Regions from separate parts of the Sphingobacterium sp. UBA6320 genome, predicted to be linked through region 3. Evidence: riboswitches for the same ligand, from Rfam matches in the RefSeq annotation. Region 3 holds a riboswitch; each other region holds the start of a gene.
The links. Region 3 has a riboswitch for S-adenosylmethionine ahead of B3P23_RS07935 (methylenetetrahydrofolate reductase). Riboswitches for the same ligand answer to the same signal wherever they lie in the genome.

Region 1 (7,601 bases), on a different contig from region 3:
GCTGACCTAAATATCGGTTTATCAACGTCAGATTGTTGGTTTAACCATATCCAAGCAACCGCTGCTGAAAAAAGCACGATGGCTGCTGCGACTTTCCATAACCATTGTATCTGCTTCATCTTCACTGGAGCGATACGATTGTTTATATTTTCCCAATGTTTCTGTTGGAGTTCAACAAGAGGGACATCGCTATCAACCTCGGTCTGACTATCGTCAAAACTATTATACCAAAGCTGAAATTGGCGGATCTCATCCTTAGAAGCCGTACCCTGGTTGATACGGGCAATAATTTCTTTTATTTCTTGTTGCGATTTCATATGATTAACAATCGTGGTCTATAATAGAAGTACCACAAGTATCAATCAACGCACGCCGAAAATTAAAAAAATAATAAAGATTTCAAATTATTTATAAAAATCCTCAAATGTTTTAGACTTTTACTTATTTGATTTTCAACAGTACGAGGTGAAATATTCAATTTTTCAGCGATTTCCTTACTATTGAGATTGTCGATTCGAGAATAATTAAAGATAATTTTGGTCTTCTCCGGTAGTCGTTCTATCTCCTGAAAAATAAGTTGCTGAAGTTCTTTTGAATTCAAGGCATCATCCAAATTAAGTTCTTCTATCCGATCCAACAGACCATAGGAGGTATGATCAATATATTCAACTCGAGAAGATCGGTTTAAATATTTGATAATAGAGAATTTAGTTGCCTGAAACAAATAGGCTTCAAGATTTTGAATTTCGTCAAGTTTGGGGTTTTTCCAAAGAGAAACAAAGATATCCTGTAAAATATCTTCCGCAATATCTGTCTGTGGAAGCCTGTTATTACAGATTACAAATATCTTATCCCAATACCTTTCATAAATGATCTTAAATGCTTCTTGGTCTCCAGCTCGGATCAACTTTTGTAAAGTTAAATTATCGAGTGAGCTATAGTTGTTTTTCATTTTTATCCCCGTTCTGTCGAATATCTACAAAACGAATCCATGTGATGGGCCAAAACTACAATAATAATTAAAAGAAAACAAGACAGTTAACCATCGAGAACTCGGGTATTCGGTATTTTACCCCAATAAAGGAATCGCGTAACTGCATCAAAAAAATATCCATATCAAACTTGATCATGAAGCTATAGCAAAATCTATGTAGTTAAGCATAGACCTATGCGGGAAAAGAATATCATCCAATTATTTTAAAATAAATTTTGATTCAAAATAAAATCTACTAACTTTGTAGAGTATTCAGAATTGCACGATGCAATACCAACCGAGTTAAGTAACCGCGGTGGTAAATTAATATGGGTTTCGACCAAAAATATCTGGATACAGTTTATGGTTTAATCCTTTAAATTTTTAAATTGTATGTCAACACCAAATCTTTATCAACACTTACTGGAAAAATTCAGTTATTACACCATCAATGAACTGATACAACTCAACAATGATACGGTATCGGAAAAAGGCTGGGGTTCCTCCAAATCCACATTTCGCACGGCTCTCATCAGTACTTTTTCTAAAAGAGGTTTAGACCTTTCCAACATTATTTCAAGAGAAGATGGTTTTACCTCCGTCAAGTATGTAGCAGTTCGATTAGAAAAAAACACGCTTGTTCCAATTGTTCAGTAGGATAGTCAGAACGACATGATCTTTGCAATTTATCTACTAGTCTAATGAATCAGATCCACAGCTTGTTATACTCTAAATTGGCATTAAAAAGATTAGGATATCAAGCTTACAAAAAGTAGTTCAGTTATTTTACTAATAAGCTTCAGTTGTTTATTATTTTCGAACAATTGAAGCTTTTACAAAATTATATTCCTTAAAAGTATATTTATCGTTTATCATATCTACTTTAAACAATAGTTCTCTCCTGATTTATTTCCAATTGCGAGCACAATATTAATACTCTAAACAAAAGATGCATCGATAGTTTGTGCCAAGCATATCTGCATTTTTTATTTGATACTCTGCTTTAATTTCCCAAAAATACGGATATGATCACCTGATCATTACATAATATGTATCTACCTAAAATTTTCAAAGCTTTTATAAAATGACTTCGTCAAAAGCCTTCCTAAATAGAAAATAGGAATTACATTAGATAAAGTAGATTTTGTATCTTGCATGCTCATAATTGTATTTTTTATGAATCGAGTGAAAAGAGCTCAATCCATGATCACACTCCTTATTAAAATAAATTATTTTGATGAAAAAAAAATCTTTAATAACGCTTTCTGTATTACTTTGTGCTTCGGCAACTATGGCGCAAGAAAAGAAAGAAACGAAACTAACTGTTAATATGGAAACACCAGCAAAAACTCCATTAGACCCGCAAACCCTATGGAAATTAGGCCGTGTTTCTGCCGAAGGAATCTCTCCTGATGGTAAAACATTGGTATATGGTGTCTCTAATTACGCTGTGGAGACCAACAGCTCAGAGAAAAACTTATACACCTTATCATTGGAGACAGGCAACGCTACTCCCCTAACCAGTGAAAAAGGCGGCGAGTCTGTGGTACAGATAACAGAAAATGGTGATATTATTTATTTGTTCAAAGGTCAGCTTTGGAAAAAGAACAGATATAAGGGTGAAGCTGTACAATTGACAAATAGCGATACTGAATTAGAAAATGTCAAGTTATCTCCAAATGGTCAATACATATTATTCAGCAAAGCTGTTTTAATCAAAAAGTATCACAGTACAGATAAATATCAGGATTTACCAAAGTCCGATGCCTATGTATTCGACAATCTGGACTACCGTCATTGGGATACTTTTAATAATGGAAAATTTAACCATCCATTCGTGGCTTCCTATAATAATGGAAAAATTGGTGAAGCAATTGATCTGTTACAAGACGAGCCATTTTACAGTCCTCAAATGCCATTTGGCGGATCGGAAGATTTTGAATGGACGCGCGATAGTAAAGCGATTTTATATGTGAGCAAGAAAAAATTTGGTACGGACTATGCTGTAAGTACCAATACGGATATCTACCGTTATGATCTTGCCACCAAGCAAACAACCAATCTAACTGAAGGAATGCTTGGATACGACACCAATCCAACTTACAGTCCGGATGGAACCAAGTTGACTTGGTTGAGCATGAAAACGGATGGTTACGAAGCGGATAAAAATGATATCATTGTGTTTGATAAAGCATCTTCTCAACGACTAAATCTAACCGCGCATTGGGATGGTACCGTAAACTCTTTTACCTGGAGTAAGGACAATCGCAAAATTTATTTTGTAGCACCTGCTAAAGGAACGGTACAACTATTTGAATTAATTGTTCCTACTAATTTTAAGAACAAATCCTTAGCGTCCATCAAACAGATCTCTGAAGGAAATTTTGATATTACAGGAATTGTTGGGCAGGTCGATAATCAGTTAATTGTAACTTCTACAAAATTTACAAGAGCTACAGAGGTGTACCGTTATGACTTAAAGAGTAAAAAGTTAACTCCATTGACCACTGTCAATGATAATATGTATGCGCAGATCAGTGATAATAAGATTGAATCCAGAATTACAAAAGCCTCAGATGGTGAAGACCTTTTTTCTTGGGTCATTTACCCTCCTGATTTTGATCCTACAAAAAAATATCCAACGATCTTGTACTGTGAAGGCGGGCCACAATCGGCTTTAACACAATTTTATTCATTCCGTTGGAATTTACAGCTTATCGCATCTCAAGGATATATTGTCATCGCTCCCAACCGTCGCGGTATGCCGGGATGGGGTGTGAAATGGAATGAGGCGATCTCCAAAGATTGGGGTGGACAGCCGATTCGTGATTACTTATCTGCGATTGATGATATATCGAAAGAAAAATACGTAGACACCACGCGCCGCGCTGCTATTGGTGCTAGCTATGGCGGATATTCTGTTTATATGCTCGCTGGTGTACATGAAAATAGGTTTAAAACATTGATCGCGCATAACGGCTTGTTTGATATGAGAAGCTGGTATGGCACGACAGAGGAAATGTTTTTTGCTAACCATGAGCTGGGCGGCCCATACTGGGACAAAGCAAATGAAAAATCGTACACCACATTCAATCCATCCGAATATATCGAGAAATGGAATACACCAATTTTGATCTTTCAAGGTGGTCACGACTACCGCGTGCCGATAGGACAAGGACTTGGAGCTTTCCAAGCTGCACAGTTAAAGAAAATTAAAAGTAGATTGGTTTATTTACCCGATGAAAATCATTGGGTGCTATCGGGACATAATGCCCAAGTATGGCAAAGAGAATTTTTTGGTTGGTTAAAAGAAACATTATAATAAACAAAACGGGCTCGAAATTATATCGAGCCCGTTTTATTTTATTCCTCACCCTTCTTTCCAAAGATGGAAAGTTTAATATATTTTCCAGGTTTTTCTTTAATATCTTTCATCAGATGATCTAAACTTTGCGATGCATTATTTAAATTATCATAAAGCTTATCGTCATTGATCAATAGGCCTATTGAGCCCTGTCCCTTGTTGATTTTATCAACGATCGTCTGGAAATCGCTCATAGCCATATTAGCTTTATCCATTGTTTGTTGAAAATCAAGCTTAGCGGCTTTATCAGTAACGGTATTTAAATTGGACATAATAGCTGTTATTTGACCGCTATTATTTTTAAAGGTATTGGTAATGATGTCTAAGTTCGTGATGATATTTGTTAATCTTTTACGCTCCGAGCCCACAAGCCCTTCCACATCTTTGGTAATGAGTTCCACATTTTTTAATGATGTTGAAATACTATGTACACTTTCCTTAAAATCTTTTTGAAACTGATCGTCCAGTACAGAATTGACAACTGTTAATACTGAATCTAATTTTATGGTGATGGTTTCAACTCTTTTCTGTATCGGCTCGACCTTATCCATGATATTTGCCTGGATACCCGACGCTAACATATCACCATCCTTGGCCAACTCCGCACTATTCCCCATATCAAATACGATCGCCTTTCCTCCAAGTAGATCGGTACTGGCTATTCGTGCTATGGTATTTTTGGGTACCTTATATTCGGAACTGATTTTGAATTGTGTTAAGATACTACCATCAGGCTGCAAGGTCATCTTCGACACACGTCCTATTTGATATCCATTTACTAACACCGGTTTAGAGGCTGTCAGACCATCGACAGCTTGATAAGATGTATAATATGTATTGTCACTGCTAAATACATCATTACCCTTTAAAAAGCTGTACCCAATAAACAATAATGCAACTGCAACTACAGTTAAAATTCCGACTTTAGTCTCGTTTGATATTTTCAAAATAATATTTTCTTAAGTTTTATATGAATTCAATTTATCATTTAAACAAGACAAATGCAAATAAGTTTATCGTTCGACGCTTTTTTTGAATGCACTAATGGCGGCGACTAAGTTTTGTACGATCTCTTCCTGTCCTTCGTCCGATAGCATAAAAGCCTCTTCAGTACGATTATTCATAAAACCTATTTCTGTCAAAACTGCAGGCATACCCGCCTCCGCTAAGACGGCTAATCCCTGCTCTAAAATTCCTCTACTTACACGACCTGATTTTACATATTCTTGTTGCATCAAGTTGGCCAACTTGATACTCTTCTCACGGTATTGATTTTTCATTAATGAGAAGATGATATAACTTTCTGGATCTTTGGGGTCAAATCCTTGATAATTTTCTTTATAATTTTCCTCTAACAATAGGGAGGCATTTTCACGAATTGCAGCAGTCTGCTCGCCTAAACGATGTGAGCCCGATACAATAGTCTCTGTTCCTCTAGAAGAGCCTCCTGGTGCCGAGTTACAGTGAATAGATATAAATATATCCGCTTTTGCAGCATTGGCCATACGAATACGTTTATACAAATCAATAAACTCATCTGTACGTCGAGTAAACATAACACGTACACCTGGTAGCTGTCGCTCAATTTCTTTTCCTAGTTTTAATGCCACTTCCAAAGCAATATTTTTCTCCAAAGAACGTGAACCTTTTGCTCCCGAATCTCGTCCGCCATGGCCTGGATCAATAACAATTGTTCTAATTTGATAGGACTGTGGAGGTACAGGATGTGGTTTTGGTGGAGTAGCACTGGTCAAAACCATAAATAATAAAATCGCCGGGGCTAAAAAAAATATAAATTTCCGCTTTCTAATATTCAAATCTGATTTCATGTATATTTTTTTAATTTCTGTAATTTAATAACAAAATGTAATGAGTAATATTGTGCTACAAAAATAGGAAATGTTAATCTCGTTAAAAAACGTCACTTTCTATTTGTTTTTGACTAATTTTGTCGAGCTTAGTTTAATATTTTTACAAAAATAACATTTGTCTTTAATTTTGAAGTCGTTAACACACATTTTAACCATATTCCTTATTCTTTCGCTAAGTGTTTTTTCAGCATTTTCGCAAGATAAAATTTCCGTAAAGACAACGTCAAAGAATCTAAAAGATTCTGTTTCGGTCATAGGAACCCCTGACTCCATTCGTGTGAAACGAGACTCCTCCCTAATAAACAAAGACAGTACCAAAAATAAAGGCGGATTGCAGGCGGAAGTTAGTATTATCGCTCGTGACTCGCAGCGTACTGAAGTTGATAAAAACATAAGTCACTTGTACAAAGGGGCTAAGGTTAAATACCAAGATTTTGAACTGTCAGCAGATTATATCCGATTAGATCGAAATAAAAAGCAAATATTTGCTTCGGGCGTGATCGACCATAATGGCAAATATGTGGGTCGTCCTATTGTGATGACGGGATCCGAGAGCCCTAAGACAGTAGATTCTCTGTTATACGATTATGAAAAACAAGAGGGTAATACTTATGGAATCATGACCGATGTGGAAGGAGGATTCATTCAAGCAAAAGTAGTACGTAAAAACTTATACGATGAAATGTCGTTGTACCATGGTCTCTACAGTACTTGTAATCTTCCTGAGCCACATACGCATTTTGGAATTTTCCTGAGCAAAGGGATTGTTACCCAGAACCAGATTATAGCAGGACCATCCTATCTTGTCTTACAAAATATCCCCTTAAAGTTTATCGGTTTTCCATTTGCATTTTTTCCTAAACCAGATAAAAGGTCTTCTGGATTTTTATTTCCATCCTTTGGTGAAGACTATACACGTGGATTTGCCATGCGCGATATCGGATGGTATCTCGCCTTTAATGATTACTGGGATAGTGAAGTGCGTGGAAGTTTATATTCAAAAGGATCTTATGAAGCTTCTATCAATACCCGCTATACCGTCAATTATAAATATAATGGAGGATTCAATATCCGCTATGCTTCTACAAAAAGAGGAATAGAAGGGACAGATAATTATGGTGCCGACAAAGATTTTAATGTTGTTTGGAACCATACCCAGCGTCAAGAGGCAAATCCGGGAACTTCCTTTTCAGCGAGTGTTAACTTTGGAACGGGATCTTACTTTCGAAATACAGGTGCCAATGGCGTAAACAACATCAATGACATCACACGAAATAGAATGGGATCTTCAATTGCTTATGGCCGTGTATTTGCAGATGGAAAAATAAACTTTACCTCTACCCTTAGCCATAATCAGGACATGACTAAAGGCGACATCCAGCTACAGCTTCCT
Region 2 (7,601 bases), on a different contig from region 3:
TTATTAATATGAGTAAACTAGTCATTCGAGATTGGGCGGAAGCAGATCGTCCAAGGGAAAAATTATTAGAACAAGGACGCCGTGTATTGTCAGATGCTGAACTACTCGCTATTTTAATTGGTTCAGGTTCTCGAGAGGAGACCGCAGTAGAGCTCTGCAAAAGAATCTTATCACGATCGCAACATAATCTGGATAACCTTTCTAAAATGGATGTCGTAGATTTATGTGAATTTAAAGGGATCGGACAAGCAAAAGCTATTACAATAATAGCGGCCCTAGAATTGGGGCGTAGACGTAAAGAAGCTGATCAGATAAAAAAACCATTGCTGAATAGCAGTAAACGGGTGTATGATTATTTTAAATATCAATTACAAGATCTTCCTCACGAAGAGTTTTGGGTACTGTATCTCAATACAGCCTGCAAAGTATTGGATAAACAGCTGATTGGTAGAGGAGGGAATGATTTTACACCAGTTGATATCCGTATTATCTTACGTTATGCACTTAATTGCACTGCTAATTCCATGATATTAATTCATAATCATCCCTCGGGAACTTGTCAAGCTAGTCAAGCGGATAAAATATTAACAAAAAAAATTATAGATGCATCCACGCTAATGGACATTCGAGTCAATGATCATGTGATCTTCACAGACAATGGGTACTTCAGTTTTCGCGATGAAGGATTAATGGATTAAAGTTAGGTTATCGAGCAAACAATAAGTCTATCATTTAATCTTGAATCAGAAAATAAGGGGAGTTATAGTCTCCCCTTATTTCCATTAATCGTTAAATTTTCTTTTTTGCCTTCTATATAGAATATAGATAATTGCCAGTAAGGCAACTACTGCAAGAATTATATAACTTGAATTAGAATGTTGTTGTGTATTGACTGCATTGGTATCTGCAAAAACCAAGTTGCCTACCATTATCAGTAGAATTGTTAACCACTTAGCCATAATTTATTATTTATTTAGTAACTCCACAATATAGTGATATTTAATATATCAAGCAAATTTTCTGCCAGTTATTTGTAATTGTGGATTGTGCTATATTATTTTATAAAATAAAGTGTTGAAATCATATATTGACCATGTTTTTTTTAAAGCACTTAAGATGCTGTATAATTTTGTGTATTCTGTTAAAGGATATTTGTTATTTATGCGCTTGATGCGTTGGAATCGAATCGTGTTTTATAATAAATCTTATTGTAGGATGTTTTTTTACTTAATTCTTGAGGAATTTTTGATCAAAAGATCGATACTTGGTTTTATTTGGAGCTAATTGATATGAGTTTGATCTCTAAAAATTAAATATCAGGACTGAGTCTGTATTTGGTATGTAAGTAAATGTCGCTAAACAGATTTGGGTAGAATATTTTTTGATAAAAAAGAACGCTTTATCCTGATATGATGAATAAAGCGTTCTCTTGTTGGATCTACAAACAGCATAATGCTTGAAATCCGATTGATCGTTGTGTTAATTAACCGATCTCAGCGATGAAATTACCTATTTGATTGATTTCATCTTTATGTGCTGTGATTTGCTTAAGATTGATCGTCCCGATGATATATTTAAAGTCAGGAGCATAGTATCTTTCGATGATTTCAGTAAAACCTAGTTTTTCGATCAGGTTGTCTTCCTCATATCTTAAATACACTTTAATTTCATGATCATTGCTATAAGATAGTGCATCGATGTTTAAATGTTTCTTATACTCATATCTATAATCATAACGCAAAGCTGTGATATCAGATAAGACAGCAGATCCAGTAGGGTGACCGCCTGCGCCTTTTCCGTAGAAAAATTGCTCGTCGGCAAAAGCTGCTTTCACAAGTACACCATTATTTTCATTCTCTACATTAAACAAAATATTATCTGCACTGATAAATTTAGGAATGACATAAAGGACTACCTTACTGTTATTGATTTCACGTGCAGTAGGGATAAGTTTAATTTTAAAGTTTTTTTCTTTGGCAAAACGTATATCTTGTGCACCTAATTTATCAATACCAATATTGAACACATCATCTGGATTGACATAGATACCATAGGCATGTGAAGCGACAATGGTCAATTTAAATTTTGGATCAAATCCACCAACATCTAAAGTGGGGTCGGTTTCTGCAAACCCGAGATCTTGTGCTTCCTTCAATGCATCAGCGTAAGGTTGATTCTCGTTGAATACTTTTGACAGAATAAAGTTCGATGAACCATTGAAGATACCTGTTACAGCATGTAATAATTCATTGTCATAGTATTCTTCCAGATTACGAATAATGGGTATACTTCCACATACAGCTCCTTCATAAAGTAAGCTAGTGCCATATTCTTGTTGGATAGCCGCTAATTCCTCCAAATGCGTAGCAATCATTTTTTTGTTTGCTGAAACAACATTTTTTCCAGATTTAAGCGCACGAACTGTTAAAGCATATGCTGCTTCTGCATCATCGATTAATTCTACGACTGTATTGATATCTGGATCGCCTAATACAGCTTCTGCATCCGTTGTAAACAACTCTGGGGCAAGTGATCTTTTCTTGTCAGCATTCTTGATGACAAATTTTTTAATTTCTAAATTTAAGTTTTTAGTCTTGATAATGTCGTACAATCCTTGTCCTACAACTCCGAATCCAAACATTCCAATCGTTAATTTCTTACTCATAGTTGTTTTTTACGCTTTTATATAATGGTGCTATCTGAAATTATTTTATTTTATCGAAAGCTTGTTGTAAATCATCTTTAATATCATCGACATGCTCAATTCCTACCGATAACCGTAATAACCCAACAAATACTCCTGCTGCTTTTTGTGCCTCTGCACTGAGTTGCTGGTGTGTTGTAGCGGCTGGGTGGATGATCAATGATTTTGTATCACCTACATTTGCTAGATGGCTAATTAACTCTAGGCTATCTATAAAAGCATCGGCTTTAGTGACATCGCCTTTTATCTGAAAAGAAAGAACCGCTCCATATCCATTTTTTAGGTATTTCTGTGCATTTGAATAACTTGGTGAGCTTTTCAAGCCCGGATAGTTCACTTGCTCAACTTGCGGATGCGCTTCTAACCATCTAGCGATTTCTAGGGTGTTGTCTACATGACGCTGAACACGTAGCGAAAGCGTTTCTAGACCTTGTATAAGCTGGAATGAGTTGAAAGGTGATATAGCCGGTCCGAAATCACGAAGGCCTTCCACACGTGCACGGATTGCAAATTGGATGTTGCCAAATGGACCATCTGGGCCAAATACATCTGCGAAGACCAATCCATGATATCCTTCAGAAGGTTCAGAAAATTGTTTAAATTTACCATTGCCCCAGTTATATGTACCACCATCAACGATGACACCGCCAATACTTGTTCCATGTCCGCCGATCCATTTTGTCGCAGATTCGACAACAACAGAAGCACCATGCTCTAGCGGTTTGAATAGATAGCCCCCAGCTCCAAAAGTGTTATCTACGATTAAAGGTAAATCGTGTTTTTTAGCAACTGCAGCTATTTTATCAAAATCAGGAATATCATAACTTGGATTTCCAATTGTTTCTAAGTATAATGCTTTCGTATTTTCATTGATCAATGACTCAAACTCCTCAGCTGTTGTCTCTTTCGTGAAGCGGACCTCAATTCCAATTCTTTTAAATGCAACTTTGAATTGATTGTATGTACCACCATAAATATGGCTACTCGACACAAAATTATCACCAGCCTCTAAAATATTATTTAATGCGATGAACTGCGCAGCTTGACCAGAGGCAACCGCCACTGCAGCAACACCACCTTCTAATGCAGCAATGCGTTTTTCAAAAACATCTGTTGTCGGATTCATCAGACGGGTATAGATGTTTCCAAACTGTTTTAATGCAAATAAGTTAGCGCCATGTTCCGCATTTTCAAATACGTATGAGCTGGTTTGATATATAGGTACTGCACGTGCGCCAGTAGTTGGGTCTGCAACTTGTCCTGCATGAACTTGTAGAGTTTCGAATTTTAAATTTTTATTTGTAGACATGGTTTTTTATAATTAATTAGTTGAATATTTTCGTGAATATTATAGAGTGAGGATCTGCACATGTAGATGCACTTGCTATCCATTAAGTAAAAAATGGATAGATCTAACAATAAAACATAAACATGTGCTCAAACATTCGCATTGAAGTTGATGCAAGAGTTGTAAATGTTACGTTGGTAATTGAACTTACCCTGTTGTTTTTTTGTAATGTAAATATCATTGTCGTTTCATTTATATCCTCCATAACAATATTGATATGGACAGGAATTGGCACCTTTTCAAACGTATTTTGAAGGTTGCCAGTGGGTCATTGAGCCAGTCTCTCGCCACTTCTTTATAAATCAAGACCTGATTGAAAGGTTTTGATTAGGTGTATTTCGATTCGATCTACGTTGCAAATATATGTCTTGGAATTTAGAAACCAAAATATTTTGAATTATTTATTTAATACATGAGTAAGAAATGTAGTTTCTTTTTCTTGAGAAAAAGGTGTAATTATTAAATATGAAGAGTGTTAAGTAATTTAGGTTAATTATGGAATCAAAAGAAAACAAAGGATAAGGGAGATGTGCGTCTTCGCATTCTTAAAAGGTGAAAAAAACGCTTTGCACAAATCGGTTACAATTCGACATCTATTCGTAAAGTAGCCGCCAATCCGCTATAATTCCCATTATTATCTATCTGTCCTATAAGGACAAGAGTGATATCGGATATGCTGTTCATCAAGAAGAGCATTTACACATTGATCCTAGTAGAAATAAAGGTTGAATCAAAAGAACAAGTTGATGATTCTCTTAGTTTAGAGAAATGGTTGATTGTATGTGATCGCACAATGGCCGATGATGATGGCTGCGAACAAAAAAATGCTAGAAGTATTGGCTTCTAGCATTTTTTAACTTAAGTGAACGACCCTAAACTAATAACAGGAGCTTTATTTTATAATGCGCTTTATTTTATTAGATTTTTTAATCAACTTATGTAATTGTGTATAGTTTTCCTCTTGAATAGCATCTTTCAGAGCTTGCAACTGTTTAATATTTTCTTCCAATACTTCTAATACGTTTACTCTATTTTGTTTAAAAATAGGTGTCCACATATCGGGAGAGCTTTTAGCCAAACGTACTGTGGATTCAAATCCAGAACCCGCTAATTCAAATATCCTGCCCTGTGATTTTTCTTTTTCTAATACCGTTAAGGCTAGCGCAAAAGAAGTCAGGTGGGAGATATGTGAAACATAAGCGGTATGGGTATCATGTTCTTCCGCAGTCATAAATGACGTGCGCATTTCCAGTTGTTCAGTAATGGAATCTGCGAGTTCAAAAGCGTCTTCATCAGATTTAAAAGCCTCCACGTAGACCATCATTTTATCTTTGAACAAGTTTGGTAAAGCTGCTTCTGGGCCAGAATATTCAGTCCCTGCCATAGGGTGAGCCGCCACATACCGACCACGATTTGGATGTTCTGAGATCAATTGTAAAATATTAAGCTTAGTAGATCCCATGTCAATAATGACTTGGTCTGTTACTAGATCTAATAATTTTGGTGCCAACGAGATAATCGCATCCACAGGAGCCGTGAGAATAATGACCTTGCATTTTTCTAGTGCCTCTTCCAACGTTGCTTTCTGATCGATAAAGCCAATTTGCAATGCTTTTGTTAAGTTAGCATCACTTTTGTCGACACCAAATACCTGATCACAAAAATGCTTTTCTTTTAGTTTCATGGCGACTGAGCCACCAATTAAACCGACGCCAATAATGGCTATATTTATCATGTTATTTTAATCTTAATTCGTTTCTTTAACTTCTTTAATTCGCTCAATAGCCTCTTGCAACACTTCAACTGAAGCACATAAACTAATTCTGATATAGGAGTTTCCAGCAGTTCCAAATATACCTCCTGGAGTAATGAAGACACGTGATTGATTTAATACCTCATCACTAAGAGCGTAGCCCGATTCGTAACTGTCAGGAACTTTTGCCCACACAAATAAACCAACTTGATTTTTTTTGTAGATACAGCCTAGCATGTTCATGATTTCAAAAACTAATGCTCTTCTTTCATTGTAGATTCCATTTAATTCTTGATACCACGATTGATCTAATTGTAATGCTTTGGCCGCAGCAAGCTGTGCTGGCAAGAACATGCCAGAATCCATGTTGCTTTTAAATCGCAGCACTTCATTGATACGTTCTTCTGCACCCACTAACATACCGATTCGCCATCCAGCCATGTTCGATGACTTACTTAATGAATTAAGTTCTAAGGCAACATCTTTTGCTCCTTCAATAGACATAATGCTCTTAGGGCTGTCTGTCAAGATAAAACTATAAGGGTTATCGTGGCAGATTAAAATATGGTTTGCCTTTGCAAAAGCAATCAATTCAAGATAAAATCCTTCATTCGCACTAGAGCCCGTAGGCATATGTGGATAGTTGATCCACATCAGTTTTACTTTCGATAAATCGTTTTCAGAAAGCTTTTTAAGATCAGGTAACCAATCTGTTTCCTCAGATAAATCATAGGTAATAGCTGTGGCTCCACTTAGTCGCACTGCAGCGGCATAAGCAGGATATCCCGGGTTTGGTATTAAAACCTCATCACCTTCTTGCAAGTAAGTCATGCAAATATGAACAATACCTTCTTTAGAACCTATTAAAGGTAAAATTTCTGTATTTGGATTGAATGTTGCCTGATAATAGCGTTGATACCAATCTGCAATAGCTTGTCTCAATATAGGCGAGCCTTTATAGTTTTGATAGCCATGTACATTGGCTTTAGCCGCTTCTGTCGTCAAGGTCTGAATTACTTCAGGATGAGGTGGTAAGTCTGGGCTTCCGATACCTAAATTAATCACACGAGCACCTGCTTTATTGAGCTCATCAATTTCTCTTAATTTTTTTGAGAAATAATATTCTTCGGTTTGTTGCAACCTTTTGGCAACTTCTATTTGCATTATGTTCTGGTATTTTACTATTTACAAGGACTAAATTAGGTTTTTTCTATTAAAATAATAGTATAACCCATTGTACATTTTAAATAATGTTGCTTTTTAAATTATTGATATTTCCGTTGCATATATTTTTGTTGATGTAGTGCATGGTGTTATTGCATTCATCTTGATCAAGATTGCGGTTTTGAATTCATCAAAACATGGAGCATGATTATCAATAGATATGGTGTACGTTGATATCAAGTATAAAAGGCTTTTTTATCCGTAATCTATTGTAATACGTCTCGATATATATGTAGAGCGACCCCAATATATCTTATACATGCAAGCAGGTTGCGAACAGGGTAGTATCATGGTGAAAATACTATAAACACGGACTGAACACGGACTCAACATGGACTTAACATGGACTTAACACGGATTTAAGATGAATATAATAAGCATATCATACCTATTTATGATGAAGCAAACTCGAATAATCTGCGAATACAAGCTCTACTTATTGAAAAGCTAATGCCAATAAAAATTGGGTTTATTGTTGTTAAATCGTGTTTTTTGTAAATTTATTAAAAGATTAGTAATCCCCTCAATAGATTGATTGGCATAAACTAGAGTTATGCTTGAACGGTTAATAA
Region 3 (7,601 bases):
AGATGTGTGAGTTTTGCTTTATATAATACATGTTTATCACTATTGAATACAAAAGCCTTAAGTGTTTCAATCAGTAATTGTATCCCCTCATTTGCCTCTAATGCAAGTGCATCTCCAGATATAACTTCAAATTGTAGCTGTTTTTCATTTCTATAATTCATCAGTTCGTGGATGATCAATCTTGCCTGCTTATTTGATCGTACAAGAATTCCAATCTGATTTGCGCGATATCTGCCCGATGTAATCCACTCTTCAATTTGTTGACATAAGGAGCTCACAGCAAGTTCCTCCACCTGTGAGCTTCTTCTTACATTGTTTTCTACTTCCAGATATTTGACAGTAATAGAACCTTGTTGTAACTTATCTTGGAGTTTGGACTTTGGTACTTGTTGTGAAGCGCCTTCGTAAGCTTTTATAATCATATGGTTATAACCCATTTCATTCCACCAAGATTGTCCTTCATCGCTAAGATCAGCTGCAATATGCTCGTTTAATAGTTTTTGAATATGACTTGGGATAGTCTCAAATAAATAGTTGTTAAAATGGATAATATTGGGCAGACTTCTATAGTTGACATCCAAGGAGCCATTTTCTATCAATTCTTTTAGGTCTTCTTCATTTGAAATATGAAAGGCTTGGGCGACTTGTTTTTCTGCTTGTTCCAGTAAGATGCGCCAATCACCATTTCTCCAACGGTAGATACTTTGTTTGACATCTCCAACAATTAAATGCTCTGAAATATTTCCAGAAGCATTTCCAAGTGCGTTGATTAATAATGGGCTATAATTTTTCCACTGGATACGTGAAGTATCTTGAAACTCATCAAAAAGAAAATATTGGTAACGGTTTCCGATTTTTTCCCAAATAAAAGTAGGATCTCCATGTTGATCTAATCCCAGTTTATTCAATTGAATTTGAGCATCTGAAATTAATTGAGCATTGTTTTCCTTACGCCATTGTGCCAATAAGTCACTCATCTCTTTCATAAGACGGAGATAGTAAAAATTTTTTTGGAATGCTTCGTAAGTGATATAAGTACTGAATTTATCTTGTAATATTTTAAAGTTTTTTAGAAGTGGGAATAAGGCTTGCTTCAAAGCGTAATTGATTTCTTTCTTACCGTTTAAAAAAGCATCCTCCTTATCCATTAAATCAACATATTTAGTAATAATCTCCTGGAGTTTAGACGTACTTTGTTTGAACACATTGATCGTTGCATTGGATAACGAATAAATAGGATTTCTGCTTTTTCCCTTTAACTCCGCAGGATCAATGTTTAAGGATTTAAATGTGGTTGTAAAACTTTTGATCTCTTCGTTTAGGGCTTCTAAGAATACTTGAGTAAAATTTTCTATTTCCTTATTTAAGGTATTAAATACTTTATCCGAATTTTGTGATAAAAGATGTTTGTCAAATTCTTTGAAGTTTTCTGAAAAGATTTCATTTGCCAAGTTAGTTAATTCTCTACGGTAGTTCCAATTTTCATTATTTGATATCTTTTTTTCGGCAAATTCAATGATCCATTCCAGTAGATCCGGACGCTTATCCAAAAGTTGGTTTAACATGACAGTAAGCTCTTGTCGCACCCTACTGGTATTCATTTCTATTTTATATGCTGCATCCAAATTGAGCTCATATGTAAAACTTCGAATAACTTTTTGAGAAAATCCATCAATAGTACTAATGGTAAAGTGACTATAATCATGTAAAATCTTGCGATAGACCCGGTACGCCTTTTCTTGAATGAAGCTTGTATTCCATTGTGAAAATTGTGTCAACAATAAACTTCTATAATCCTGTATTTTTCTACTTTGATCACCCAAAGCCAAACCCTTCAATACGGATAAAATTCTTTCTTTCATCTCAGCCGTTGCTTTATTTGTAAAAGTGACAGCTAATATTTCTCGATAACTGTTTTCTTTTGAAAGTAATAGCGTTAGGTAATGTACAGTTAAGCTGAACGTTTTACCAGAACCTGCAGAGGCTTTTAATATTTTTAATGGAGCTATTAATGACATGAATTCAATTTGATTTGGAAGGATGAAAATACGCTTATTAATTTGAATAGACAAAACTGTATGTATGTCTATTATTTAACAATAGACGTAAAATTACAAATAAATTTCTCGAATTAAATTCCATTATTTTTCTGTTATGAAGCCAGATTATATTCTTTAAAACGGATGATTTTTAAATCATTCTACGGTTCAGAATGGATGCTAAGGTAGCATCTTTCTTATTACTTGGAAGTTGACTCTTATATTTAGCTTTTTACTTTCATAAATCCTTTGTATCTTTGCGTCCCCTCTTACATGAAGTACGGGGGATATGTTGAATACATAAATAACAAGAAAACATGGCAACTAAAATCAGATTGCAAAGACATGGTAAAAAAGGACGTCCTTTTTACCACTTAGTAGTAGCAGATGCACGTGCTCCACGTGATGGTAAATTCATCGACCGTATTGGTTCTTACAACCCGAACACAAATCCAGCGACTATCGTTTTGGATTTTGAAAAAGCTTTGGATTGGATGAATAAAGGTGCTCAACCTACTGACACAGCTCGTACTATCCTTTCGGATAAAGGTGTTTTATACAAAAAACACTTATTAGGCGGTGTTAAAAAAGGTGCATTTGATGAGGCTGCTGCTGATGCTAAATTTGTTGCTTGGACTGAAGCTAATGATGCAAGAATCGCTGGTAAGAAAGACGGTTTAGCTAATACAAAAGCTGAAACTAAGAAAATTGCATTAGCTGCTGAAGCTAAGAAAAAAGAAGAAAAAGCTGCTGCTATTGCTGCTAAAAATGCTCCAGTTGCAGAGGAAACTCCTGCAGAAGAAACTGAAGCTCCTGCTGCAGAAGAAACTGAAGGATAATTTTTCTTTCATACAGTATCAAGAAAGCCGGTTCGACATGATCCGGCTTTTTTTTTAAAAAGAAAATAACTCCTATTTCCAAAGTAGTACTGCAATTTTGTATTTATATTTTTAAATTTGCCCTTTCAAATTAGAACATGACCATAGAAGAAAGTTTTTACATCGGTTATATTAGTAAAACACGAGGATTAAAAGGAGAGCTGCAGCTTTTTTTCGAATTTGAAGATTATCAAGATCTAGATTTTGATGTCTTATTTGTTGAAGTCAATAAAAAATTAGTTCCTTATTTTGTTGCTAATATTAAATACCAAACCAATAGTACCGCTTATTTGAATTTGGAAGATGTAGATCATATCGATAAAGCACAGCCCTTAGTCCGTAAGAAGGTATATCTGCCTAATGATAAAATGCCTGAACGTGATCCTGATGATTTCAGATATACGGATTTAATTGGGTATCTAGTGATTGATGAGGTACATGGAGAACTTGGAGAAATTACACATGTGCAAGAAATGCCACAACAATTTATAGCCACCGTTGATTTCAATGGCAAGGAGCTTATGTTCCCATTAAATGATGATTTAATGCTCGGTATTGATTCAGAAGATCAAGTATTGGAGGTTGATTTGCCCGAAGGCTTAGTTGAGTTGTATAAAGAAATTTAACATCTTCACTATCGAACATGAAGAAATATAAGCCACTACACAAAGATGTGTAGTGGCTTATTTATTTTATCTGATCTTGTTTTTATAGCGCTATAAGCGTATAATTTTTTGAGCAAGTTTCTAATATTATTTTGATTATAAATTTCTATTACCGATATTAGCCGATGCTTATAGAGAAAGGCAGAGGGACTAGACCCAATGAAGCCTTAGCAACCTGTTATTTTATAAGGTGCTACATTCTACCCCAACTCAGAGATGGGAAAGATAAGTTGAAACAAGTTTACTTGTGCATTTCGATGTAAGCCAACCAAAATCATATTTAAAAAAAATTAATGAAAATCGTTGATCATATCAGTAATGCCAAAGGAAAAACTTTGTTTTCTTTTGAATTGTTGCCTCCAGCCAAGGGGCAAGGTATCCAGAGTATTTTTAAAACAATGGATGCACTAATGGAATTCAAGCCTCCCTTTATCGATGTGACTTATCATAGAGAAGACTATATGTATAAGAAACACGAAAGCGGTTTATTAGAGCGTGTGGCTTATCGTAAACGTCCAGGAACAGTTGCTATCTGTGCCGCTATTATGAATAAGTATAAAGTGGATGCTGTTCCTCATCTTATATGTGGAGGATTTACGAAAGAAGAAACGGAGAATGCATTAATTGATCTAAATTTCTTAGGTATTGATAATGTGCTGGTACTAAGGGGAGATGCACGAAAAGGTGATTCTGATTTTATTCCAACAGATGGTGGACATGCATTTGCAACGGATTTATTGCAACAGGTGGTTGATATGAATCAGGGACAATATCTCCATGAAGATATTGCTATATCTGAAAAAACAAACTTTTGTATTGGTGTAGCGGGTTATCCAGAGAAACATTTTGAAGCGCCAAACTTCAATACAGATTTCAAATGGTTAAAAAAGAAAGTAGAAATGGGAGCAGAATTTATCGTGACCCAAATGTTTTTTAATGTAGAAAAATACAAAGAGTTTGTTACAAAATGTAGAGAAAATGGTATTCATGTTCCTATAATACCCGGATTGAAACCGTTGACAACTAAAAAGCAATTGATTACCCTACCTAAGATTTTCCATTTGGATATTCCCGAAGAATTGAGTGAAGCGGTCTCCGCATGTAAAAGTAATGCTGATGTAAGACAAGTGGGAGAAGAATGGCTAGTACAGCAGTGTAAAGAATTAATCGATTTCGGGGCTCCCGTTTTACATTTTTACACCATGAGTAATCCCGGACCGACAAAAAGTATTGTAGAAAAGTTATTCTAAATCAACCTATTTAACGATCAGCCTGCCACGTAAATGTAGCGGGCTTTTTTTATAGGCTGTATTTTTTTGTTAAAAAAAGTTAATCTAGTTCAATTGAAATCTTCTTTCATTATATTTAATTGATTATATATCATCAATTAAACCTGGATCATTCATGAGCTATCAGAAAGTGAACAATATGTTAGGCTGGCTATGTGCCATCATAGCAACAGTAGTTTTTATTATTACGGCTGAGCGGACAACAAGCTGGTGGGACACCGGTGAGTTTATTGCTTCAGCTTATAAACTCCAGATTGTTCATCAGCCAGGAGCACCATTGTTTCTGATGGTACAGAATATCTTTTCAAATTTTGCATTAGGTAATGTGGCTCAGATTGCCTTTTGGATGAATATCGGATCTGCTGTATGCAGTGGTTTGACAGTATTATTTTTATTTTGGACCATTACAGCGTTAGGAAAAAAGATCAGTCATTCTGATGATAAACCAATTCATAAAAATCAAGTTATTAAAATTATGGGAGCAGGTCTTGTCGGTGCCTTAGCCTATAGTTTCTCCGATACATTTTGGTATTCAGCAGTAGAATCAGAGGTCTACGCGATGTCCTCCTTGTGTACTGCAGTAGTATTTTGGGCGATATTAAAGTGGGAAGCTCGCGCAAATAAACCACAAGCAGATCGATGGCTTATCGTTATCGCTTATATCATCGGACTATCAATTGGGGTTCATTTATTGAACTTATTGGTGATTCCAGCTATAGCTCTTATCATCTATTTCAAGAAAACAGACCGGACAACTTTATGGGGAATCAGTAAAGCAATGATAATTGGACTCGGAGTACTGGCATTAATTCTTTGGGGCGTGATTCAGTATCTCATTAAGTATGCCGCCAAATTTGATTTATTTTTTGTCAACACCCTCGGGCTGGCATTTGGGTCAGGGATATTGGTTTTTGTAGCGTTGATTCTATCAACATTAATTTATGGTATCTATTACTCCATAAGAAAGGGGAAAGTTGTGTTAAATACGGCATTACTAGCAACCTGCTTTATTCTTTTGGGATACAGTTCCTTTACCATGGTTCTGATTCGAGCGAATGCCAATCCTTCCCTAAACAATAATGACCCTAAAAATGTTTTTTCTTTCTTAGGTTATTTAAGTCGAGAACAGTACGAATCAGAACCATTGATAAAAGGTCCATATTTTGATGCAAATCCAACTGGAGTCAATGAACGTGTTGATTATAGAAAAGACAGTCATCAATATGCCGCAATAAAAAGGTCGTCCAGTTATCAATTTGATCGAGAAACCATATTTCCAAGGATTTATAGTCAGAAACCCTATCATCAATATTTTTATAAAGGCTATTTAGGAATTGAAGAAGGCCGAAAAGCCAATTTTGCTGATAATTTAAAATTCTTTTTTAATTATCAGATTGGACATATGTATGCGCGATATTTTCTATGGAATTTTGTTGGTCGGCAAAATGACCAACAAGGAAATGGTTCATTAACAGAAGGAAATTGGTTATCAGGTATTAGAGCTATTGACAATCTACATCTTGGAGGGCAATCCAAATTGTCTGATGAAATGATTCATAATCCAACTAGAAATACTTACTTTTTTCTTCCTTTATTGATAGGACTCGCTGGTGCATTTTGGCATTTTAAGAGGAATAAGAAGGATGCGATTGTCGTGGGACTATTATTTGTTTTTACAGGTTTGGCTATTGTTATATATTTAAATCAATCTCCATTACAACCACGTGAACGGGATTATGCTTATGCAGGATCATTTTATGCCTTTGCCATTTGGATTGGTTTAGGGGTATTTGCTATTTCAGAACTATTAAAAAAATATGCAAACGAAAGAAATACAGCCCTGTTTGCAACATCACTGTGTCTATTTGCTGCGCCATTAATACTTATTAATCAAAATTGGGATGATCATAATCGATCTGAAAAATCCTTAGCAAGGGATGTTGCAAAAAATTATTTAGAAACTTGTGCTCCCAATGCAATTTTATTTACTTATGGTGATCATGATACTTTTCCATTATGGTATTTGCAAGAAGTAGAGGGTGTACGTCGAGATGTCAGGATAGTGGTCATTAGTTATTTGACTTCTGATTGGTACTTTCGGCAGGTGAAAAATGCAACTTATCAAGCTGCCGGATTACCGATAACCATTCCAAATGAAAAGGTGGCAAAAGGTATTCGAGAATCTTTGCCTTATCATGACCTGAATTTAGTAGGATCTACAGATATTAAATTATTGTTAGATTTCTTACTATCCGACAGTAATGATCATAAACTACAAATGAGAGATGGACAATATGAAAACTTCTTGCCCACAAAACAACTTAGACTTGCTGTCAATAAATCTGAGGTAATCAAAAATCGAGTAGTGCCGCAGGAATGGGAAAATGAAATATCAAATCAATTGGAGTGGACTTTTGGAAATGATTATGTAACACGGGCAGACCTAGGGCTGATGTCAGTTCTTGCCAATAACAATTGGCAAAGACCAATTTATTTTTCAAGCATGGTGCCTAGTGAAAACCTCATGGGATTGGACAAATACATGGTCGATGAGGGATTTGCCAAACGTCTGATGCCTATTGATGCAAAACTTTCAGAAGGGGAATCCCTAATAAATATAGATAAATTATACAAAAATATTGTTGAAAAATATGCTTGGGGCAATATAAACCAAGCAACTTATATTGATACAGATTCCTTCAGATTTGCAGGTATGTATGCAGAAGAAAT

Region 1: linked by a shared signal. The riboswitch ahead of B3P23_RS03775 (5-oxoprolinase) and the one ahead of B3P23_RS07935 (methylenetetrahydrofolate reductase) in region 3 are both predicted to bind S-adenosylmethionine.
Region 2: linked by a shared signal. The riboswitch ahead of B3P23_RS05095 (O-acetylhomoserine aminocarboxypropyltransferase/cysteine synthase family protein) and the one ahead of B3P23_RS07935 (methylenetetrahydrofolate reductase) in region 3 are both predicted to bind S-adenosylmethionine.

The regions. Positions count from the first base shown of each region.
Region 1 covers NZ_DJTA01000007.1:215,122-222,722, forward strand. The annotation lists gene B3P23_RS03765 (FecR family protein) at 1-317, opposite strand, end outside; gene B3P23_RS03770 (RNA polymerase sigma-70 factor) at 380-952, opposite strand; SAM-I-IV-variant riboswitch at 1,238-1,331, shown strand; gene B3P23_RS03775 (5-oxoprolinase) at 1,367-1,630, shown strand; gene B3P23_RS03780 (S9 family peptidase) at 2,211-4,295, shown strand; gene B3P23_RS03785 (MlaD family protein) at 4,337-5,284, opposite strand; gene B3P23_RS03790 (N-acetylmuramoyl-L-alanine amidase family protein) at 5,351-6,166, opposite strand; gene B3P23_RS03795 (putative LPS assembly protein LptD) at 6,336-7,601, shown strand, end outside.
Region 2 covers NZ_DJTA01000008.1:280,862-288,462, forward strand. The annotation lists gene radC (RadC family protein) at 9-698, shown strand; gene B3P23_RS05090 (homoserine dehydrogenase) at 1,484-2,665, opposite strand; gene B3P23_RS05095 (O-acetylhomoserine aminocarboxypropyltransferase/cysteine synthase family protein) at 2,706-4,013, opposite strand; SAM riboswitch class I at 4,242-4,356, opposite strand; gene B3P23_RS05100 (prephenate dehydrogenase) at 4,945-5,787, opposite strand; gene B3P23_RS05105 (pyridoxal phosphate-dependent aminotransferase) at 5,800-6,969, opposite strand.
Region 3 covers NZ_DJTA01000013.1:50,093-57,693, forward strand. The annotation lists gene B3P23_RS07920 (UvrD-helicase domain-containing protein) at 1-2,018, opposite strand, end outside; gene B3P23_RS07925 (30S ribosomal protein S16) at 2,357-2,878, shown strand; gene rimM (ribosome maturation factor RimM) at 3,016-3,543, shown strand; SAM riboswitch class I at 3,709-3,814, shown strand; gene B3P23_RS07935 (methylenetetrahydrofolate reductase) at 3,876-4,832, shown strand; gene B3P23_RS07940 (DUF2723 domain-containing protein) at 4,987-7,601, shown strand, end outside.